2 regions of the Methylophilus sp. OH31 genome follow, and region 1 is predicted to be linked to the other one. Evidence: riboswitches for the same ligand, from Rfam matches in the RefSeq annotation. Region 1 holds a riboswitch; the other holds the start of a gene.
The links. Region 1 has a riboswitch for thiamine pyrophosphate ahead of OH31_RS04880 (TonB-dependent receptor). Riboswitches for the same ligand answer to the same signal wherever they lie in the genome.
Positions count from the first base shown of each region.

Region 2: linked by a shared signal. The riboswitch ahead of thiC (phosphomethylpyrimidine synthase ThiC) and the one ahead of OH31_RS04880 (TonB-dependent receptor) in region 1 are both predicted to bind thiamine pyrophosphate.

Region 1 covers NZ_BAUS01000002.1:627,872-639,573, reverse strand. The annotation lists gene OH31_RS04885 (YkoF family thiamine/hydroxymethylpyrimidine-binding protein) at 1-79, opposite strand, end outside; gene OH31_RS04880 (TonB-dependent receptor) at 131-2,236, opposite strand; TPP riboswitch at 2,335-2,438, opposite strand; gene OH31_RS04870 (cupin domain-containing protein) at 2,626-2,901, opposite strand; tRNA gene OH31_RS04865 (tRNA-Ser) at 2,972-3,061, opposite strand; gene def (peptide deformylase) at 3,087-3,620, opposite strand; gene OH31_RS04855 (S-methyl-5'-thioinosine phosphorylase) at 3,635-4,390, opposite strand; gene hpnC (squalene synthase HpnC) at 4,476-5,345, shown strand; gene hpnD (presqualene diphosphate synthase HpnD) at 5,342-6,184, shown strand; gene hpnE (hydroxysqualene dehydroxylase HpnE) at 6,181-7,494, shown strand; gene OH31_RS04835 (hypothetical protein) at 7,498-7,782, opposite strand; gene OH31_RS04830 (hypothetical protein) at 8,052-8,336, shown strand; gene radA (DNA repair protein RadA) at 8,448-9,803, opposite strand; gene alr (alanine racemase) at 9,796-10,860, opposite strand; gene dnaB (replicative DNA helicase) at 10,878-11,702, opposite strand, start outside.
Region 2 covers NZ_BAUS01000004.1:259,847-271,548, reverse strand. The annotation lists gene OH31_RS07835 (efflux transporter outer membrane subunit) at 1-1,134, opposite strand, end outside; gene OH31_RS07830 (TetR/AcrR family transcriptional regulator) at 1,121-1,768, opposite strand; gene OH31_RS07825 (YaeQ family protein) at 1,973-2,512, shown strand; gene OH31_RS07820 (hypothetical protein) at 2,559-3,074, opposite strand; gene OH31_RS07815 (hypothetical protein) at 3,197-4,852, opposite strand; gene OH31_RS07810 (hypothetical protein) at 4,951-5,799, opposite strand; gene thiC (phosphomethylpyrimidine synthase ThiC) at 5,967-7,847, opposite strand; TPP riboswitch at 7,879-7,991, opposite strand; gene OH31_RS07800 (hypothetical protein) at 8,143-8,553, shown strand; gene OH31_RS07790 (PAS domain S-box protein) at 8,751-11,702, shown strand, end outside.

The sequences.
Region 1 (11,702 bases):
GCTTGTTAATAAACTCCAAAATAGGTTCTACATAACCTTCGGTTAAGGGATACAAACTAATATCGACTGAAATACGCATATAAACTCCAAAATCCTTAAACTAAAAGAGGGCAATCACTGCCCTCGTAATTTAATAATCGTAACTCACAGTAACCCCAGCTACGCGAGGCTCGGCATACTGCACATATTTTTCTTGCGTATAGCCATTTGCTGGATTGTTACCAAAGAAAAAGCCACGTGTTGCATAATCTTTATCCAGTAAATTCCTAGCCCAAACATTCATTTTCCAATGCTTATTGTATTTAAATTCAGCACTGGCATTGACTAAAGCATACCCACTGGATCTTGCATTGTTGCTATCAGAGAAATAGAAACCATCTTTTCCTTCTACATTAGTGCGAATTGTCCAATCGTTGCTCGGGTACATTTCAGCACCTACACTAAAGGTATAATTCGGCGCCTGAGCAACGTCCCTACCGTCATAATTGACAGCCTGGCCAGTCAGATTATTGACAAAGCGACGCTTATCAAAAGTAGCATCTAATAACCCAAGCGAAGCAAGCAAACGTATTTGATCCGTTACAAACCAATCAAGCCCAAATTCTGCGCCTTTATGAGTTGCGCTAGAGGCATTATCGACATAATCAACAAATTGTTGGAGACTGTACTCATATGAGTTTTTTACTTGAGCGTTGCGTCTATCTGTGTAAAAAACTGCAACTGTAGTATTCAGGCGACTATCAAACCAACTGGATTTAATGCCAGCTTCAAGTGTCACATTATATTCAGCATCAAAAATGCGCTGATTTAAGGTTAGCCTGCCATCGTTATTCACACCACCGGACTTATAACCTCTCGACAAAGACGTATAAAGCAATTGATTCTTATTAAGTTGATAATTTAAACCTAACTTACCACCAAAGAGCGTTTCGTTTTTATTCAGGCGTAAAGCATTTGTATCATCATATCTAGCCTTGAAGTACTCAATTCGGCCGCCTGTAATCAAGGTAAGACGATCTGTTAAATGGGTATCCAATTGACCATACAAAGCACTATTTTGGGTGTCATAATCTCCTCTTCTTCTTGTCGCACCAAAAACACCGAAATCTGAGTTCTGCTTAAAAGCTTCGTCTTGATCTATGAAAAATAAACCGATGGTCCAGTCGGTCGTATCACTAAAAATACGTCCAGCCTTGTCAGAGAGCACACGCAAGTCTAATGAGTAGTTTTCGCGTTTGCGATCAAAACGCTCAAATCCAATATACGGTCCTAACAAAGGATCAAATTGCCCATCAAATCCCCAATCCGCATCATAGCTATAGACGATATCACTTTTAAGATAAGTCGCCTCACTTTGCACTATCACTGCATCAGACGCCTGCCAATTCGTTTTGATTGCGAAGGCATTGGTCAGTTGTTTATCTTTACCAGGATGATCAGCCAAACTATTCCGGCTATTATCCAAAGTAAATCCGTCATATCCATTATTAATATCCAAATGGATATAGCTTAAATCAATCGTTAAATCCTCAGTTGCAAGCAATTTCAACTTTCCGCGAAAGGTGAGCTCATCCTGATTTTGTGTATTGTCACGATTCAAATAATCGTTATCAACGTAACCATCTGATTTATGGGAATAGATAGAAGCACGCCCTAATAACTTGTCTTCAACAATCGTCCCGCCTACTGCTGCACCAAAATTGCGAGTGTTGTATTCAGCAAAACCAGTTTCAGCATGCATTTGGAAATCTTTGGTAGGCTCTTTACTACGCATATTAATCGTACCAGCTAAGCCATTAGTGCCAAACTTTGTGCCTTGTGGCCCACGTAAAATTTCAACGGTATCAATATCGAACAGGGTTGCTGCACCACCTGTCCGACTAAAATCGATGCCATCAATCACCAAACCTACCGATGGATTTAACGGTGCACTGTATTGACTACGTTGACCCATGCCACGTATTTGGAAAAACTGCCCACGAGAAGCACCACTGGTGAAATTCACGTTAGGTGCAATATTTAACACCTCTTCCAGATGTTGAGCTCCGCGCGCCTCAATCGTCTCATTATCGATCTCAGTCAAGCTAACTGCAGTGGATTGAGCTTTTTTTGGACGAAAATCCGCGCTGACCACAACTTCCGAGAGTTCAACAGCTTTATTGTCATCTTCTACGCCCAACGCAGGCATAGCCAGTAACAGCCCGATGAGGGGTAATGGTTTTGTAATCGGTTTCAAGGTAATCCTTTCTATCAAGATACATAAAAAGGACAGGGGGAGAGTGACAATGACGTGAGTAGGTTTGTTGATGAAACAACAAACCAAAAACATTTGCGTTGTAGAGGCTCTGCCTGTCCCTACGCCAGCATTATCTGGGTCAGGTTCATTGGGTTTCTCACTTGCGCGAGATCTCAGGCGGTAGCCACCCCAAGGCGTTTTGATTTTTCAATCAGGGTGAGATTGTATTTTAATATCAACAACTTGGCTAGAGAGCGATGTTGAATGACGTTTGGATTTAAAGCACAATTTGCAAAGTTTAATGATTACAGCTTTAAATCTCAGTGTTCTAAAAACAAAAAACCCTGCAATGCAGGGTTTTTTATTGAATACTGGCTACAACAAATCAATTAGAAATGTTTGTAGTGTTTTTTCAATTGTTTAACCACTTCCCACTGGGATTTCAGGCCTTTTGGAAACTCAACATAGTCACCAGCCTTGATCGTTACAGTGTCGCCACCTTGTGGAGTCACTTTGAATTCGCCTTCTAATACGTAAGCTTTTTCAGTCGCTGTGAAATCCAAAGGGAATTTAGATGGTGCGCAATCCCATGTGTTCCAGCTTTTTACGCCCAGTTCTTTCAGCTTCTCTTCTGATGGGTTATGGTCGATGATGATTTGAGTCATGACGATTCCTTAAATTGAGTAATTAAAACCTGCAAATAGAAATGCCGCAAAAACTGCGGCATGACATGTCTGGCGGAAGAGGTGAGATTCGAACTCACGGAGGGCGTGAACCCTCGACAGTTTTCAAGACTGTAGCATTAAACCGCTCTGCCACTCTTCCGGAAAGTCGGCATTATAGCAAACAATCAGTCATCTGGAAGCGTTATTCCAGGAAAAAGTACATCATTAAAGCCAAATTTTGTCAGATCACGGATACGCATGGGGTAAAGTATGCCAAACAAGTGGTCACACTCATGCTGGACGACACGCGCATGAAAGCCGCTCACGGTACGGTCAATCACGTTGCCTTGCGGATCAAAGCCGCGATAATGCAGATGCTGGTAACGTGGTACCACACCGCGCATGCCGGGGACAGACAGGCAGCCTTCCCAGCCCTCTTCTTCAGTTTGGTCGACCGGGGTCAATTCAGGATTAATCAGAATAGTGAACGGGACTTCTTCCGCATCCGGATAACGCGGATTCGCGCCGACGCCAAACATCACCACCTGCAAGCTGATGCCAATTTGTGGTGCGGCGATGCCTGCCCCATTCATCTGCGCCATGGTGTCGTGCATGTCCTGAATCAGCGCATGCAACTCAGGCGTATCAAACTGGGTGACTTTATCTGCGACGCGATATAACAGTGGCTCGCCCATACGCAATACCGGTTTCACCGCCATCGTTGTCTCCTCCCCTACGCTATCGAACAGTCGTTATCAGCCAAATAATGCGCAATCACTGTGCGTACTTTATCCATGGTTTGCTGCAACAACGGCATCACTTGCTCAAACTGGATAGACTGCGCACTATCACCACGGCCAGCGGCAAAGTTTGCCACCGGACAAATGGCAGCATAAGCCAAGCCAAGTTCGCGCGCCAATACTGCCTCTGGCATACCGGTCATGCCAACAATGGTGGCACCATCGTGCTCGTAGCGGTTGATCTCAGCTGCCGTTTCCAGGCGCGGGCCTTGTACGCACGCATAGACACCGCCATCCACCACGCTGTAGCCAACGTCTGTCGCTGCTTGCAGGCAGCGCTCGCGCATGGCCTGTGAATACGGCTGGGTAAAGTCGATATGGCGCACAGGCAGCTCAATGCCATCGTGATAAGTGTTACTGCGGCCGTAGGTATAATCCAGAATCTGGTTCGGCAACACAATATCACCCGGGATCAGGTTGCGGGCGATGCCACCGACGGTAGCGACCGCCAGCAAGTTGCGCACGCCGACAGAATGCAGCGCCCAGATATTCGCCCGGTAATTCACCGCATGCGGTGGAATGGTATGACCGCCACCATGACGCGCCAGAAACACCACTTCTTTGCCATTTATCTCGCCAAACACCAATGGCTGTGAAGGTTCGCCATACGGTGTACGTACGATCAAGCGTTTCGAAATATTTAAATTATCCAGCGCGGTCAATCCGGTACCGCCAATAATGCCTAACATCCTGTCATCCCCAACTTTGATTTCTCTTTAGACTTGTTCATCTGCAAGGCGTAAGCGTATCACGGATTTATGGCATACTTAAGCCATGCAAGCCTTTTCCAAGCCAGCCGAGCCATCTCCCAGCCTGACGCTGGCGCAAACGCACTATGAAAACTTCCCGGTTGCCTCCCTGCTGTTACCCGCCCATTTGCGTCATGCAGTCACGGTGATTTACCAGTTCGCGCGTGAAGCGGATGATATTGCTGATGAAGGCGATGCGACTGAAGCGTCACGGCTGCAAGCATTGCAAGCGTATGAAGACGAGTTATTGCTGATCCAGGCCTATATCAAGCCAGCTAAGCCCTTATTTATCGCCTTGCAGCAAGTGGTTAACACCCACAAACTGGACGTGCAATGTTTGCTAGACCTGATAGATGCTTTTAAACAGGACGTGGTTAAAACCCGCTATGCCAATGTTGATGAGGTGCTGGACTACTGCCGCCGCTCGGCCAACCCGGTAGGCCGCTTGATGTTGCAACTATATGGCAGCGATACGCCGCAACACCGGCTGTGGTCTGACCAGATTTGCAGCGCCTTGCAACTGATTAATTTTTATCAGGACATCGCACCAGATCTGCAAAAACACGGTGCGGTTGGGCGCATTTACCTGAGTCTGGACGAGATGCAGGCCGCAGGCATCAGTGAGCAGGATTTACGTCAACAGCGTGTGGATGCGCCCTGGCAAGCTTTTTTCATGCACAATGTGATGCGCGCAGAAACCATGCTGCTAGCCGGTAAATCACTAGGTCGCGCCTTGCCAGGCCGCATCGGTTTTGAGTTGCGCATGATGATTGCAGGTGGCGAACGTATCCTACATAAATTAAAATCCTGCCGTGGCGATATCTATCATCATCGCCCGACCCTGAAAGCCTATGACTGGCCACTGATTTTGCTGAAAGCCCTGTTTAAACAATGACACCGCAACAATATTGCCAACAAAAAACCCGTGAAAGTGGCTCCAGTTTCACGCTGAGTTTTATGTTCTTACCTAAAGACAGGCGCGAGGCCATGACCGCGCTGTATGCGTTCTGTCGCGAAGTGGATGATGTGGTGGATGAATGCACCGATTACCAGATCGCGCAAACAAAACTCGCCTGGTGGAAACAGGAAATCCATAGACTGTTTCATGAAACCCCGCAGCACCCGGTCACCCAGGCCTTAAAACCGGTGGTCAATACTTTTCATTTGCAAGAAGCGCATTTCGTTGAAATCATCGACGGCATGCAAATGGACACACAATACAACCGCTACGCCGACTTTGAGCAACTGGCCTTGTATTGCTACCGGGTTGCCAGCGTGGTCGGGCTGCTTTCTGCACAAATTTTTGGCTACAAAGACCAGGCGACGCTGGAATATGCGCATGACCTTGGCATGGCGTTTCAACTGACCAATATCATTCGCGATGTCGGTGAAGACGCCCGACGCGGCCGTATTTATATTCCTCTCGATGAACTGGAACGTGCGGGTGTGACTGAAGATCAGTTACTCAACAGTCAAGCTTCGCCACAAACACAGGCGTTGCTGCTTAAGCAAATTGAACGCGCGGAAATGTTCTATGACAAAGCGCTGAGCCAACTCCCCAAGGCTGATACCAAACCGCAATTGCCGGGACTCATGATGGCCGCTATTTACCGCGCGCTGTTGCAGGAAATTAAACCTGAGCCCAACCTGGTGCTGACGCATAAAGTGGTGCTGCCTCCCTTCAGAAAGCTCAAACTGGCGCTGGGCGCATGGTTTAACTATCGCAAAGCATGATCGCTACCGCGTCTACTCACCGTAAAATTGCGATCATCGGTGCCGGGCTGGCTGGCGTGTCTGCAGCGCTCAGGCTGTTGCAACATGGCCACCAAGTGTGCGTGTTTGAAGCCGCACCACAAGCAGGCGGCCGGGCACGTGGTGTCCCCCATGACGCCACCACCTTGGATAACGGCCAACACCTGTGTATAGGCGCATATCGCGCTACGCTGACCTTGCTGCAAGAGGCCCACATAGAGGCAGAACAAGTGTTTATGCGCCTGCCACTGGCCCTGCATATGCACAATGGTGCCCAACGCATGTCATTGGTCACACCCACGTGGCTACCCGCACCACTTCATTTGTTGTGGGGTTTGCTGACCGCACAAGGCCTGGACTGGCATAGCAAGTGGCGCGCGATCTGCTGGATGCAGCAACTCAAGCAACAGGCATTTGCACTGCCTCATGATTGCACCGTTGCCGCCTTGTTGACTGAAGGTCAGCAAACATCTATCGCGATTAGCACTTTGTGGGAACCTCTCTGTTTGGCGGCGCTGAATACACCGATTACCCTGGCCAGCGCCCAAACTTTTCTCAATGTACTACGCGATAGCTTCCAACACCGCCGTCAGGACAGCGACTTGCTGGTGGTGAAAAGCGATTTATCCACTGCATTGATACAACCATTGCTACAGCGGATTAAAACATTAGGTGGTGATGTCAGGCTACGCACCCCTGTCACCGCGATACAGTCCAAGGAAGACAGCTGTGAAGTATCGACAGCGACAGGCACAGAAACATTCGACAATGTGATTATTGCAGCAGGCCCGCATCAACTCAAAACCATCGTCGGTGAACTGCCATCCAGCCCGGCATTCGACTATCAGCCAATTACCACGGTTTACCTGCAATACGGCGCCGAGACGCGCTTGCCTTACCCCATCATGGGTTTATGCCATGGCCTGGCACAATGGGTATTTGACCGCGGACAATGTTGCGATCAGCCAGGATTACTCGCTGTAGTCATCAGCGCGCATCCCCCACTCATCACCGATAAAGCCGCCTTGGTGAAGCAATGTATTGATGAAATCAACCAGGCGCTATCTGCCTATCAGATGTCACTGCCTACGCAACCTCAGTGGTCGCAAATCATCACCGAAAAGCGCGCCACTTTTAGCTGTACACCAGACTTGCCACGCCCGGCGACACGCACCTCTAATTCGCAAATATTTCTGGCCGGTGACTATATCGCCGGGCCCTACCCTGCTACCATTGAGGGCGCGGTCACCAGCGGCTTCACGGCCGCGCAGGCGATCATAAGCGGCGTATAACCGTTAACCTGCCGAATCTTTGCACACGACCGCGAGGTGATTATTCGCTGGCCGGTAAATACCATCCCCACTATCAGGAAAACTCTCTTTAAAAGACAATTGTTTGTCCACCTCATAACCCTGTGAACACAGTGCACCCGCCTTGGACTGGCACTGCTCCCATGTCGTATTGAACTCGCTACACGTCAATGTATAGCCCATCTTGCCTTGTTGCGTCGTATATTGGTGAGGAGTCACGCTGGCACATGCAGAGACGATCAGTGGTAAAAGAAAAATGATTTTTTTCATTATTTTTGCTCCTGATGCATTTTTTATTAAGTGTCATCTTATTGTCACACCCATGTGATAATTGACACCCAGTTTGGGCAAGCACTTGTTGCGAATAGTTGCATGAAGTTTTTGTGACTAAATGGCCGCGCAGTGGCGCAAAACATGGATAGCTTTCCCCTGTATCGAAGTCGCTACAAATTGCTACAAAACCCCACCCGTTTGTAACTGACAATCCCGCCCCCGTTTTTTATACTGCATGCATCGTTCATCGCAGAAAGGCAATCACCGTGAAATACGCCACCGTGATGACCACAGGTTTGCTCGTCAATATATCGATTTTTGCATCAGCTACGCCATCTACAGAAAGCTATGCTGAATTGATGGATAACAAACAACGCATTATTAAACAACTGGCTAAGCAGGTGGAATGTGTCAGATTAGCCAGTGATGACCAGGCGCTACGCGCATGCCAGGCGACATTAACGCGTGTAGAAGTAAGTGTGATGGATAAAACGGCGAAGAATGCCCAAAAGTTAAAAACTGACAATCCGAAACAAACTGAGTTTTTTTAATGATTTAGCCTAAATACAGGCTCACAACCGCTTCCCTGTGGCTGTCCTCCCTCTTCTGGGCAGCCTCACTCTCTGGCAACGATTGCATTCCCGGCAGTCGTTGCCATTTTTTTATGCGCGCAGCACGTCTATCGCTTGCTCTAACCGGTCCACCGCATCAATATGCAAACCGGCCACACCGCCTTTGGGGGCATTGGCTTTGGGGATAATCGCATGTGTGAAGCCCAGTTTGGCCGCTTCTTTCAAGCGCTCCTGGCCGCGCTGTACTGGCCGCACTTCTCCAGCCAAACCAACCTCACCAAATACAATCAGCTTATTGGCCAGTGGTTTGTTTTTCAATGACGACACAATAGCCAGCAACACGGCCAAATCAACCGCAGGCTCACTGATTTTGACGCCGCCGACAGCGTTGATAAATACATCCTGGTCGAAACAGGCCACACCTGCGTGCCTATGTAATACCGCCAGCAGCATAGCCAGGCGGTTTTGCTCAAGGCCGACACACAGGCGTTTGGGATTAGGTGCATGTGCGGTATCTACCAGCGCCTGAATTTCAACCAGCAAAGGACGCGTGCCTTCTTGGGTAACGGTAATGCAGGAGCCAGGCACTGGCGACTCATGATGCGATAAAAACAGGGCCGAAGGATTGCTGACCTCGCGTAAACCTTTTTCAGTCATGGCAAATACGCCCAACTCATTCACGGCGCCGAACCGGTTTTTAAAGGCGCGGATCAAGCGGAAACTTGAATTCTGGTCACCTTCGAAGTAAAGCACGCTATCGACGATATGCTCCAGCACGCGCGGCCCAGCGAGAGAACCTTCCTTGGTGACATGGCCCACCAGGATCATGCTGATGCCCAGTTGCTTGGCAATGCGCGTGAGTTGCGCACTGCATTCACGCACTTGTGCCACAGACCCCGGGGCCGACTGCAAGGCCTCAGAATACACGGTTTGAATTGAATCGATCACGACTACATCTGGCTTGTGCTGTTGCAGCACCTGGCTGATTTTTTCCAGGTTGATCTCGGCCAGCACATCTACCTGGCTAGCATCCAGCCCTAGGCGTTGTGCACGCATGGCAATCTGCTGCGCAGACTCTTCACCGCTGATATAAAAAGACTTCAGGCTTTGCGACACCTTGCATACAGTTTGCAGCAACAGCGTCGATTTACCAATCCCGGGGTCGCCACCAATCAGCACCACACCGCCTGCCACCAAACCGCCGCCCAATACACGATCAAATTCGGCGATACCTGTCGCCTGCCGCGATACATCCTGCGCTTCGACCTCAGCCAGTTTCTGCAACTGTGCGGTGGGCGCCAGGCTGGCAAAACGGCTTTGCGTCGCCGTTTCGGGCACTGTTTCTACCAGCGTATTCCAGGCATTGCAGCTCGGGCATTGCCCTTGCCATTTAGGCTCAGACGCACCACATTCGGTGCAGGTATATTGTGTTTTTGCTTTAGCCATGAATTTTAAAAGGCACCCTGGCCGTGACGGCACATAACAATTCGTAGCCTATGGTACCGCTGGCATGCGCAACCGCATCTACCGGCACTTGCTCGCCCCACAGCTCGACCGTACTGCCGATGGCAGCCTGTGGAATATCGGTAATATCGGCTGCCAGCATATCCATGGAGACCCGCCCCAATGTGCGGGTTAAATGACCGGCTACGGCAATGGGCGTGCCCGTAGGCGCATGCCGTGGATAACCGTCCGCATAACCACAAGCCACAATGCCCACGCGCGTAGGTTTGTCTGCGGTAAACAGGCTGCCATACCCCACGCTCTCACCCGCGGCAATTTCCTGTACGGCAATCAAGCCTGACTGCAATGTCATTACCGGTTTCAAGCCAAGGCTGCTGGCTGATTTTTCAGCCACAGGCGTCGCGCCATATAGCATGATGCCAGGGCGCACCCAGTCGGCATGCGTATGTGACTGCTGCACAATCGCAGCAGAATTGGCCAGCGAGCGTGCATAGGAGGCTGGCATCACCTGCGCCACAACTTGCATGGCAGCACCCGTGCCATCGGCCACATCTGCGTTGGCGAAATGGGTCATCAATATCAGTTCACGCACATTCACTGAACTGGCCAACTGCTGTAATGCGTGACCGTACTCATGCGGCTGAAAGCCCAAACGGTGCATACCACTATCCAGCTTCAGGTAAACCCGCAGCGGAATATTGGGGGCACTCTCCAGCACCCACGCCAACTGGGCTTGATGGGAGACCACCGTATCCAGATGATAGCGGTCAACCAGTGCCATTTCGTCAGCCGAGAATACGCCTTCCAGCAATAGAATCGGGTGCTGGTAACCAGCATCGCGCAAGGCAATCGCCTCACTGATGTTGAGTACGGCAAAGGCATCTGTTTCCTTCAGTCCACGCGCGGCATTGAGCAGGCCGTGGCCATAGGCATTGGCCTTGACGACGGAAATGACTTTGGATTGCGGCGCATAGCGCCGGACTTGCGCCAGGTTATGCGCCAGCGCAGCTTCTGAAATATGAGCAATAATAGGACGCATATATAATGCCAGCCAGATTAATACTCGTCAGGCATATACGCGGCGTTGGCGTAATCCATAAAGCGTGTATGCGCGCCCATAAAGGTCAGGCGCACGCGGCCAATCGGGCCGTTACGCTGTTTGGCGATAATGATTTCGGCCGTGCCTTTTTCAGCACTGTCCGGGTTGTAGTACTCATCCCGGTACACGAACATGATCAAGTCGGCATCCTGTTCAATCGCGCCAGATTCGCGCAAGTCACTCATCACCGGACGCTTGTCCGGACGCTGGTCCACACTGCGGTTTAACTGCGAAATCGCAATTAATGGCACGTTTAATTCTTTAGCCAAGGCTTTAAGCGAGCGCGAGATTTCTGAAATTTCTGTCGCCCGGTTTTCACCCTGGCGGCCAGCTGGTGAACTCATCAACTGCAAATAGTCGATGACGATCAGGCCTAGCTCACCAGTCTGCCTATGCAAACGACGCGCACGGGCGCGCACGTCAAAGCTGCTTAAACCAGCACCTTCATCGATATAAATCGGCGCTTCGTTGAGTTTGCCCAGGGCTGTGGTCAGTTTTTCCCAGTCCTCGTCTTCGAGGTTACCGTTACGCATCTTATGCTGGTCCAGGCGACCGATCGAACCAATCATACGTGTGGTCAGCTGCGTGGCGCCCATCTCCATGGAGAAAATGGCCACGGCTTTATTGGTCTCCAGCGCCACGTTTTCGGCAATGTTAATCGCAAACGCCGTTTTACCCATGGACGGACGACCGGCAATAATCACCATATCCCCGCCTTGCAGGCCAGAGGTCATGGAATCAAGGTCGCTAAAGCCGGTCGGGATACCCGTCACATCAGAATG
Region 2 (11,702 bases), on a different contig from region 1:
TTTCACAGCTTTGCGCACGTCCTGTTGATAGGTGGCAAGCAGGCTATCGTAATTCGCACGGGCCTCGGCCAGGTCTGCGCGTAAGGTGCCGCCATCAAAAATAGGCAACTTGAGTGAAGGGCCATAAGACCAGGAATCAGTGCGGGTAACCATGCCGTTAAAATTCGTCCGGCGGTAACCAATAGAGCCTGTCAGGCTGAGACTCGGATACATTTGTGCTTTAGAGACGCCAATATTGGCGCTAGCTTCAGCCAAGTTGCGCTCGTCAATCGCCAGGTCTGGACGACGGGTCAGCAGATTTGCCGGGAGCGCACTGACATCAAACATCACAGGCTCCGGCATGCCCTTGCCTGTAGCTAGTAAATTACGCAATGCAGGCTCTGGCAAATTGGTGAGTTCAACCAATGCCTTGATGAGCCCCTCACATTCCGCTTGCTGACCATCCAGCGTCGACTCGCTGGCCCGCGTGGCTGCCTCTGCCAGTGCCAGATCAGACGGGGCGGAAAAGCCGGCCTTGGCTGAAATGCCTGTCAAACGCGCGGTCTCATAACGTGAATCGTAAGCCTGCTGTAACGCCTGCGCTGAGGCCTGGCAAGCACGATAATTGACATAGTTATTAGCGACTTCCGCCGCCAAAGTCTGGCGTGCATCATGCCAGGCAATCTTTTTCGACTCGAGTTGCGCTTTGGCCGCCTGTTTTGCCGCTTTCACTTTACCAAACAGGTCGATCTCCCAACTGGCATCCAGCGACACGGAATCGATTTCTATGGTGCTGGAGGGAAAAGCGGCGTTACCGCCACCGCCTTTGCTCTTGGTGACGCTGCCAGTGCTGGTTAAATCCGGAATACCTTGCGCACGTGCGGATAGTACGTTGGCGCGCGCCACACGGATATTGGCCAGCGCGATCTCCAGCGAAGGACTTTCTTTTTGCGCCTCACCTAGTAGTTGGTTGAGCACCGGGTCGTTAAATTGTGCCCACCAGTCTGTTAATGCAGCCACGCTGCCACTGTGCGGCAAAGGGGCTTGCCACTGCTCGGCAGTCACTGGTTTTGGGCGAATATATTCGTCAATCACCGAGCAACTCGCCAGCGGCAAACACAGCAACAGCCAATACCAGTGTTTATGACGCTGCATGACCCGGCTCCATTCCTTCTAATCCACGTAAAAACAAATTCACCACAAATGCCAGATGCGCTTCTGCATCCCAGCCTGGTTCCAGCACACCAAACAGTGCCTTGGTCCGCGGCGCGGCAATGAGCAATTCACAATATGACTCCGCCGCCCGCATAAAATCCTGAGCGGGTAACTCGCCGCGCGCTGCGTAAAAACGGAACACATCCGCCAGCATCTGATGGATGCGCTGCGGCCCAACTGTTTTCATCGCACGTGATAACTCAGGAATATGCGCCGCCTCGGCAATCCCGATACGGAAAAATGACAGCATGCGCGGCTCCATCACGCGGTTGAGCGCAAAGCGGCCAATATCGGTCAGTACCTGCTGCAATGACTGGTTAGGCAGATCCTCTACCTTCACCATGGCAGACACATCCTGCTCCACCATATGCCGCATGGCCGCAATCAGTAATTCATATTTATTGCTGAAGCGCTCATAGATGGTCCGCGTCGAGACCCCACACACAGAGGCAATATGCGCCACACTGGTTTGCGTCACGCCCTCTGTCATGAACAGTGCTAACGCCTGCTCCAGCAGCAAGATATGACGCTCCTGCTCGGTGCCTGATTTTGGACGGCCGACTTTGGTTTTCATTGGTGACGCATCCGGGAGATTAGGGGATGAAAGTGCTTGCATAAAATAAAAATAAAACGTTTCATTTTCATTTTACATGGGCAGCTTAAAGAAGCAAGCAATTTGTTGTACCCTGGCAGATACATACGTCACCAGCCCCATGTGCACGCGCATGTTTGCTATACTCGCAGCACTTTTACTTTTATCGCTCAAGCCCACTGACGCATGGCCCTGAAATCCACCATTTATAAAATCGATGTCAATATTGCTGACATGGATCGGCACTATTACCAGCAACATCATCTCACGCTTGCCAAACACCCGTCCGAGACCGATGAACGCTTGATGGTGCGCCTGCTCGCCTTTGCACTATACGCAGAGGAAACATTGCTGTTTGGCAAAGGCCTGAGCGAAGACGATGAACCCGACCTCTGGCAAAAAGACCTGACGGGAGCGATTGAACGCTGGATTTGCGTGGGCTTGCCTGATGAGCGCGACATCCGCAAAGCCTGCGGTCGGTCAGCGCAGGTAGTGCAAGTGCTCTATGGCGGCAGAACGGCAGACATGTGGTGGGATCAGAACCATAAAGCGGTACTCAAACACGACAATGTGACCGTGATTAACCTGCCCGAAACTGAGCAATTGGCGGCCGCTGCTGCGCGCGGACTGACGATCAGCTTTACCATCCAGGACCGGCAAATCCTGGTCAGTCATGAGGGCGGTAGTTTTGAGCTTAGCCCGATCTGGTTAAAAGAAGCCCGTTAAATACAAAAGCCAGCAATGCTGGCTTTTGTATTTCATCAGTCGATATTTACGGAAAGAGCCGATGCTCTGCTGGCCAGACGCCGCTATACATAGCCTCCGGGTGATGTCGCATCAGCCGCTGACGCACCTCACTCAACCGGCGCAAGGGCACAGACACGATCATCAAGATATTACCCTGCTCAATTTGGGCAGAATATGCCTTTATCCGGTAACTGGGCGCGGCTGTCGCCACCGTCGCTGCCCAGGCAGCACATGACAAGGCACCCAACACCATGCAATACGGGATCACCATCAACGTGACCTCACCAAACCACCAGGGCACCAAATAAGCCAGCATGCCGCCAAACAGCCCGAACACGGCACCAAACACAAACCCCGCCAGCGCACTGTAAACCACATCAGATTTTTCCACAGCGTTGGCTTTAGGCAAGTTACCCAGGGTCTGCTCATTTTTTGCATGAAAGTGAATATGATCTTCATCAATTCGTTCCAGCAGCAACTCATTCATCATGGCTTGCGCACTTCTAATATTGGGTAAAACAAAATAGAGCCTGCGTCTCATGTCGTTCTCCTATCAATATTGCCAGTATTTCGCTGGTTTTGGTTTGATAGTGTTTAAGCGCAAAGATTCACTTTTTAACAACTGTTGGGTTAGCCGGCGCGGCCATCCAGGTAAGGCATATTTTACCTGTCATCCAGCTTACCGACCCAGACACTGCGCAGCTTGGCCAATTTATAGCGCAAGCCTGCGCCCTCGTTGGAAAGCGCATCCAGAAACAATGACAACCGCCGAGATTTAATCACCGTGTAGAAAGTGAGCAAGCTGACCGGAATAAACACAACCGAGAAATAAGCCAACTTCTCCAGCGTGCTGGCTTGCGTAAGGTCAATCAGGTTCATACCCAGCAAACCTGTGGTCATGGTGCCAATCAGGCCCAGAATCGTCACGACGGTCAGGCGGACGACAGTATCGGCCTGGCGCTTGATTTCCTCACCTTCCAGATACTCGGCCATGTCCATAATGCGGCGGCGGGTTTTTTCAAACAGGCTCACCGAATCAAGTTGTTTCAGCATCAGTGAAAACAGGTCTTTAGCCACAGCCTGGTCTGAGACGTTTTCAAACCAATAGCGATGCGTAAAACGTAAAAATACCGCAGTAGCATTACGGATACGGTTGCGGAAGTTTTTCACCGAATCTTCGCTCTGGATATCCAGGCGGCTAATAGCTTGCACCATGCGGTCTGACAACATCAGCAAAGCGGCTTTTTGAAAATGTGCGATTAAAAACAGCAGGAAATACTGGTTCTGGTAATGGCGCTTGATGCCTGTCCGCTCATTGGTAAATACGCGGTGCTGATGACTGCCGACGACGACAAAGTTTTGCCCGGTACACATGATGCGGGTAGTACTCCACGGGTCTTGCCGGGCTTCGTCCCAATAGCGGTCATAGCAATTATGCTTTTCGAATTCCTGCAAAAAGTGTTCGGTAAATGGCAGGGTTTCTGAATGCCAGGGTTGGCACACCAGTCCAAGGCGAATCAGGTCGCCCCGACTCAGCTGGCTGACATCGTCAAACGACAGGTAGGCCATCAAGGGCATGCGCTGGTACTCAATTTCACGGTAGCGTAAGGCTCCGGCCTGGTCGGAATAATGGGGCACCAAAGGATGCAGCAACGCTAGCCAGTGCAACGACACGCAAGGCACATGGTTTTCTTTCACATAAGAGAGATAACGCGCTTTGTCTTCATAATCAGAGCGCGCAAGCACCTGACCCTGCTGATCCAGCCACTCAATCAACTGGGCACAGTGACCGCCTTCGCCCGTATCATCCCAATAGTTAGGGTAAGTCCGGCCCAGGCGGTACATCACCTCCATGGCAGATTTCAATGGCAGGTCTTTACCTGTCACCTCAAATGCCAGCATGGCGACATCAATATCAAAAAAGAAATACAACTCGACGTGAGACACCCGCAGGACGATGGGCTCAGGTTCGCCATGCAGGGTAATACGCACCTGGTGAATATCACTACGCGTGAAAATATGGATGGGCGACTCACCATAGCCGCCAGACTCACGTCCATGTTTGCCTTCACCATACAAAAAGCGCTGTGCAAACGGTAAAAACGTCACAAACTCCTGGTAGCGTGCTTCGCTCAAATACGGAGAAGCCTGCAGAAACTCGTCTTGTATCTCAACCCAGGGTGAGTCAGGCGCGGCTTTTAGCAGTTGCCAAGGACAATGCACCTCGCCAGCACTGTGCTGGTCGGTCATCAACTGTATCGGCCACAACAATGTCTGCCGGAAGTCTCGTACGATACTGCTTTGCAGGTTGTCCGCCATGATGGATGCCCTTTAGCCGCTTGAGTAGATGGTGGACTATAACGCGGGTTGCTATGACAGAATCAGGGAATAAACGCCGCAAATACCTGCCAAATAATTCATCCGCAATGCCGGTATAAGTCCATCATGGTGCGCCCGGCATTCACCAGCTCATACACCAGCGTGCCTGCACCAGTAAATACAACGAGCAATACCGTCGCCAATACCACCTTACCGGTACTGAGTGCATGGCCTTGCAGATACAGCGCCCATAGCCGACCTGACCAGATCAGCAGAATAAGCAATGCCAGCAATTGCAGTCCGGCCGCCAGCTTAAACAAGGGCCGGTCGGTTGCCTGCAGATAAATGGCCTGCAACGCCGCTAGCTGAGATTGTAGTTGTGTGCCCAGCTGCGCATTGGGACTCACGTCACCCGTCTGGGCATTGGTCGCGCAAAGCACGCCCTGCTCCAGCAAGGGCTTGAGCTCTGCCATACCTTTTTCCAGCGCGATCCACGATTTTGCCGTGACCGGGTCAGCCAGGCTGATATTGGTGAGCGAGGCGGCCAATACCTGTATCACCAGCATGACGCCACAAGCCGCACACATCACCCCGAAAAAGCGCTGAAAACCACTTTGTACCCCCGCGACTTTAGCCGCCAGATAAGCCAGCGCCGACAAACCCAATAATTCGAACAATAACCGTACCGCCGCCAGCGCATGTGCGGCCATGCCTGCTTCATCACTGGCCAATTGCACAGGATTGGTCATTTCGGGAAACACCACCGCCAGCACAACCGCAATAGTGAATGAGAGTAACAAGAATGCAATCGACTGCTCCAGCCTGGTTTTGGCATCGTCAGTCTGCAAATGGTCACGCACCAGTTGCTTTGGCTGCGTCAGCAGCTGGGTAAAACTACCCAAATAAGCAGGTAATTCTTTCAGCACATTATCCAGAATAGACGACATGGCACACCCCTTTGGCATAGATAGACAAACCTTAACACCGTTACCGTGACTGATGTTGTGCCCGAGGCACTTTGCAGAAAACAGGCCGCATATTGTCTGGCACGTGTCGCAAATAGCCATAAAAAAAGCCAGCATCGCTGCTGGCTTTTAAGCGTTAATCAGACAGGTTACACCTTCTGATAAACCTCGCTCCCTTTTTTCACGAATTCAATCGCTTTTTCCTGCATACCTTTTTGCAGGGCGGCTTGTTCATCAACCCCCAGCTTATCCGCATAATCACGGACGTCTTGTGTGATCTTCATCGAGCAGAAATGTGGGCCGCACATGGAGCAGAAGTGGGCTTGCTTTGCGCCCTCTTGTGGCAAGGTTTCGTCGTGGAATTCCTTGGCTTTTTCCGGATCTAGGCCGAGGTTAAACTGGTCTTCCCAGCGGAATTCGAAACGTGCTTTTGATAAAGCGTTGTCACGAATTTGTGCGCCTGGGTGACCTTTTGCCAGGTCTGCAGCGTGCGCAGCAATTTTGTAGGTAATGATACCCACGCGTACGTCTTCTTTGTCCGGCAAGCCCAAGTGCTCTTTTGGTGTGACGTAGCACAGCATGGCACAGCCGTACCAGCCAATCATGGCAGCGCCGATACCGGAAGTAATGTGGTCATAACCTGGTGCAATGTCGGTAGTTAAAGGCCCCAATGTGTAGAACGGAGCTTCACCACAGTGTTCCAGTTGCAGGTCCATGTTTTCTTTAATCAGGTGCATAGGCACGTGGCCTGGACCTTCGATCATACATTGCACATCGTGCTTCCAGGCGATTTGCGTCAGTTCGCCCAAGGTTTTGAGTTCTGCAAATTGCGCTTCATCGTTAGCATCGTAGATAGAGCCAGGACGTAAGCCATCACCCAGTGAGAAAGACACATCGTACTGCTTCATGATTTCGCAGATATCTTCGAAGTGCGTATACAGGAAGGATTCTTGGTGATGCGCCAGACACCATTTCGCCATGATGGAGCCACCGCGTGACACGATACCGGTCATACGTTTTGCGGTCATCGGGATGTACGCTAAACGCACACCTGCATGAATGGTGAAGTAGTCCACACCTTGCTCTGCCTGCTCGATCAGCGTATCGCGGAAGATTTCCCAAGTTAAATCCTCTGCCTTGCCGTTTACTTTTTCCAGCGCCTGGTAGATAGGCACGGTACCAATCGGCACAGGTGAGTTACGGATAATCCACTCACGGGTTTCGTGGATGTTTTTACCGGTAGACAGATCCATTACGGTATCGCCGCCCCAACGCGTGCCCCATACCATTTTCTCTACTTCTTCAGAGATCGAAGAACCAAGGGCTGAGTTACCGATGTTGGCGTTGATTTTGACCAGGAAGTTACGGCCAATAATCATCGGCTCGATTTCCGGGTGGTTGATGTTAGCTGGGATAATGGCGCGGCCACGGGCCACTTCGTCACGCACAAACTCTGGCGTGATCACTGATGGAATGCTGGCGCCATAATTCTGGCCGGGATGCTGTGTTTGCAGCAATTCGCTCATGTTTTCACGGCGCTGGTTTTCGCGGATAGCGATAAACTCCATCTCAGGCGTAATGATGCCTTTACGCGCATAGTGCATCTGGCTCACGTTCTGGCCAGCCTTTGCCCGCAATGGTTTGCGGTGCAGGTTAAAACGCATTTCTGCCAACTGTGGATCGACCAGGCGCTGATGACCAAACTCTGAGGTCGGGCCATCCAGCTGCTCCACATCGCCACGCTCCATAATCCATGACGCACGCAGTGCTGGCAAACCATTACGGATATCAATCTCGACCGTCGTGTCAGTGTAAGGGCCTGAAGTGTCGTAGACCACGACAGGTGGATTCGTGTCACCGCCAAAACTGGACGGTGTATCACTCAATGAAATTTCACGGAATGGCACCTGGATATCAGGGCGGGAACCTTCAACGTAGATTTTGCGCGATTTGGCAAACGGTTTGGTAGCAGCTTCGTCAACTTTGGCATCAGCGTTGACGAACTTGATATTTTTATCAATAGCGTTCATTGGCATCCTTAAAAGAAAAAGACGTAAGGATGCATGTGAAGGTTTGCATTCCCTACGGTGGTATTAACCACATCAGGTTCGAAGGGTAACTCTCACTGCAAAACTTTCAATAAATGAAGGATTTACAGACCCCTAGCAACGGACGAATTGTGCGCGAAAACACCTGATAACGCAAGCAAAACAAAGTTTTGCAACTGCCTGCCATTGACAAATAGACAGACCTGTCTACAATCATGTCACCCGACTATAAAAACATACGGGATTTATTTCAATCAGGAACTCAGGAGAGATCATAATGGAAGCTTTACTCATAGGGGCCGTGGCCTGTACTACCGCTTTAATTCTGTCAGCATGGTTAATGACATTCGCGCGCTGGTTTCCCATCAAAGGCATAGATGGTGACTTTCTGGTCGATTACAAAACCATGATACGCGCCCACGTTGACTATGCCTTGATGGCACTGTTTAACCTGGGATTTTTTGGGGCGGCCAAAGCGGCAGGTATTGAGTTGCACTATTTTGCCTGTGTCTGCGTGGCGATTGGTGGCTTTACCAACCCGACCGTGTTTGTGATTGCGGCGTTTGACCCGGACTTCTGGAGCAAAACCAAGTGGAAAGTATTTTCCGCCATCAGCTTCGTCATCACCACCGTCGGTTTTATGACCATTTGCTACCAGTTGATTTGCCACGCGCTTTGCACGCACTAGCATGGATTGCTTTGCGCCAAAAAACCCTGCTTCGGCAGGGTTTTTTAATCAGGCTGATCGCAATATCAATCAAAACGAGCAGTAATTTAAAAAACTAAGCACCGAACCTGCAATTATTCCGCTATTTACTGCAGACCTGTACCCGCTAGACTATACGTGGGAAGTAGTCAAACAGGGACTCACAAGGCAAATCAAGCATGGATTGGTACGGTATTTTCTTTTTCAGAGCAGGCTCTCCAACCGCCCTGCTCTATGGCAGCTATGATGATTGGCTGGTGGTGTTATCGGCCGTGGTTGCCATTGGCTCCTCTATTCTGGCCCTGCAATTAACGCGCCTGTCACAAAAACAGACGTCTGTGGTTTCACGTCGGTTTTCGATTATCGCCAGCTCAGTATCATTAGGTGCCGGCATCTGGGCCATGCATTTTATTGGCATGCTGGCCTATCAAATCTGCACGCCGGTTTCTTACTATCCGGATGCCACCCTGGTCTCCATGATGCCAGGCATCCTGGCATCACACTATGCCCTGAGCCTGATGTCTGAAAACCAGATCGATTACCGCAAATTGATTAAAGGCGGATTTGCCGTCGGTGCAGGCATTGGTGCCATGCATTACATCGGCATGCTCGCCATGCGCATGGAGCCTGTGCTCAAGTTTGATCTGGTATGGGTGCTGGTGTCTGTCGTGGTAGCGGTTGCTTTATCCACGCTGTCCCTGTGGACAGGCATCTTTTTAAACCAGAAAGGCAAAATCCCGCCCAAAGTCAGCATCATCCTGGGCGGTGTGCTCATGGGCAGCGCCATCACCGCCATGCACTATACCGGCATGGCGTCTGCGCGCTTTCTGGGCGAAGCGAAACCCGGCTTTAACCCGGATGACAACCAATCCATCACCATGGCACTAGGCATTACGCTGGTCACTATCCTCATCGGCATCATCGCCACGGCGATTAACGCCCTGATACGCTACCGGCAAATGCTGGCGACCATCCAGGCCAGTGAAACACGCTTGTCGACCATTCTGGATACAGCCGTAGACGGTATCGTCACCATCAATACCACTGGCGAAATGATCGCCTGCAATGACGCCGTCGAAAAACTGTTCGGCTGGACCAAAGCAGAAATGAAAGGCAAAAATATTTCCCTGCTGATGCCAGAACCGGACAGCTCCAATCACCTTTATTACCTGAAAAATTACCAGGCAACGGGCCAGGCAAAAATCATGGGCGAAGGCCGCGATCTGGATGCCATGCGCAAAGATGGCTCAACCTTTCCGATTCGACTGGCGATTGGTGAAGTCAAGCTTGCCAATGAAACGCTATATGTGGGTTTTATCACTGACCTCAGCCACCGCAAAGCCATTGAAGAGGCTGTGCGGGAAAAAGATCAGCAGATTCAATCCATGATGAACAATATCCCAGGTGTGACTTTTCGCGTCAGCCTGGCGGGCGACTGGAGCATACAACTGATCAGCGACGCCGTGCTACAGATGACAGGCTGGCCCGCGCAGGACTTTCTCAGCGGACAATTACGCTTTTCGCCCTTGATGCATCCTGACGATATTGCACGTGTGCGCCCGATTGCGGCAAAAGCCATTGCCAAGCTTGAAAGCTTTGAAGTGGAGTTCAGGATCACGGATCGCAACGGTAATGAAAAATGGGTATCCGCATTCGCCTCTCCGCTGCTGAATAAAGACGGCATGCCGTATGCCATGGATGGCGTATTGCTGGACATCACCGAGTCCAAACAGAAAAATGCCGAATTCGAAGGCATCGTCAACGCGATCAATTACTCCACCAGCGTGGCCGAATTTACTATCGATGGCTTTGTGATTTCGGCCAACCAGAACTTCCTTGACCTGCTGGGCTACCAGGCCGACGACATCGAAGGCCGTCATCACTCCATTTTTTGCCCGCCTGATTTTGCCCTGACCGACACCTACAAGAAAAAATGGTCATCCTTGCGCCGGGGTGAGTTCGTGCATGGCGAGTTTTTGCGTTACGGCAAAGCAGGCAAGCAAATCTGGATCAATGCCTCTTACAGCCCGGTACGTGATGTAGACGGCAAGGTCGTTAAGGTGTTGATGTTTATGATGGACATCAGCGAGCGCAAGCAAATGGAACAAGAAATGCGGCAGGCAAAAGAAACCGCCGAGCAAGCAGCCAACGCCAAAAGTACATTTCTTGCCAATATGAGCCATGAGATTCGCACACCGATGAACTCTATTATCGGCTTTAGCGAATTGCTGCTGGATACCTCCATGCAACCGGAACAGCGCAATTATTTATCCACCATCAGCCAGTCAGCCAAGTCTTTACTACATTTGCTCAACGACATTTTAGACAGTGCCAAACTGGAAAAAGGCATGCTGGAGCTGGAGATGCTGGATTTCTCCATGCGCGAAATGGTAGATAGCCTGATCTCATCCCTTTGGTTACAGGCGCGCAAAAAACAGCTGGACTTGCGGCTGAATTTAGCCCCGGAAACCGCTGGTTACTATATCGGCGCCGAGCATCGCATTCGCCAGGTACTGACCAACCTGCTGGGCAATGCGATTAAATTTACCGAAAAAGGTCATGTTGAACTCAACGTGCACCTGACACCGCAAGACGAAGTGCAATTTGACATCATTGATACCGGCATCGGCATTGATGAAGACCGGCTGGATGTGATTTTTGAGCCATTTACCCAGGCCGATGCTTCAATGAGCCGCCGCTTCGGTGGCACCGGACTGGGCACCACCATTAGCAAACAATTGGTAGAGTTAATGGGCGGCCGCATTACTGCCAGCAGCAAAATTGGCAACGGCAGCTGTTTTTCAGTGATTTTGCCGCTCACAGAAGGCAGTGCGCCAGAAAACTCAGCACAAAATAATGCGTTAGCATTGACCTTGCCCGCACTGAAAATTCTGGCTGCAGATGATATTGAGCAAAACCGCAGGCTATTAAACATTGTGCTGGAAAAACAAGGCCATCAGCTCACATTGGCCAGCAATGGCCAGGAAGTTGTCGACGCCTGGCAAAGCCAGCCGTACGACGTGATTTTGATGGATGTTCAAATGCCTGTCATGGATGGCCTCAGCGCCAGCATGCATATACGCGCATTAGAGCAACAATCCGGCAGGGCCAGAACGCCGATTATTGCGCTG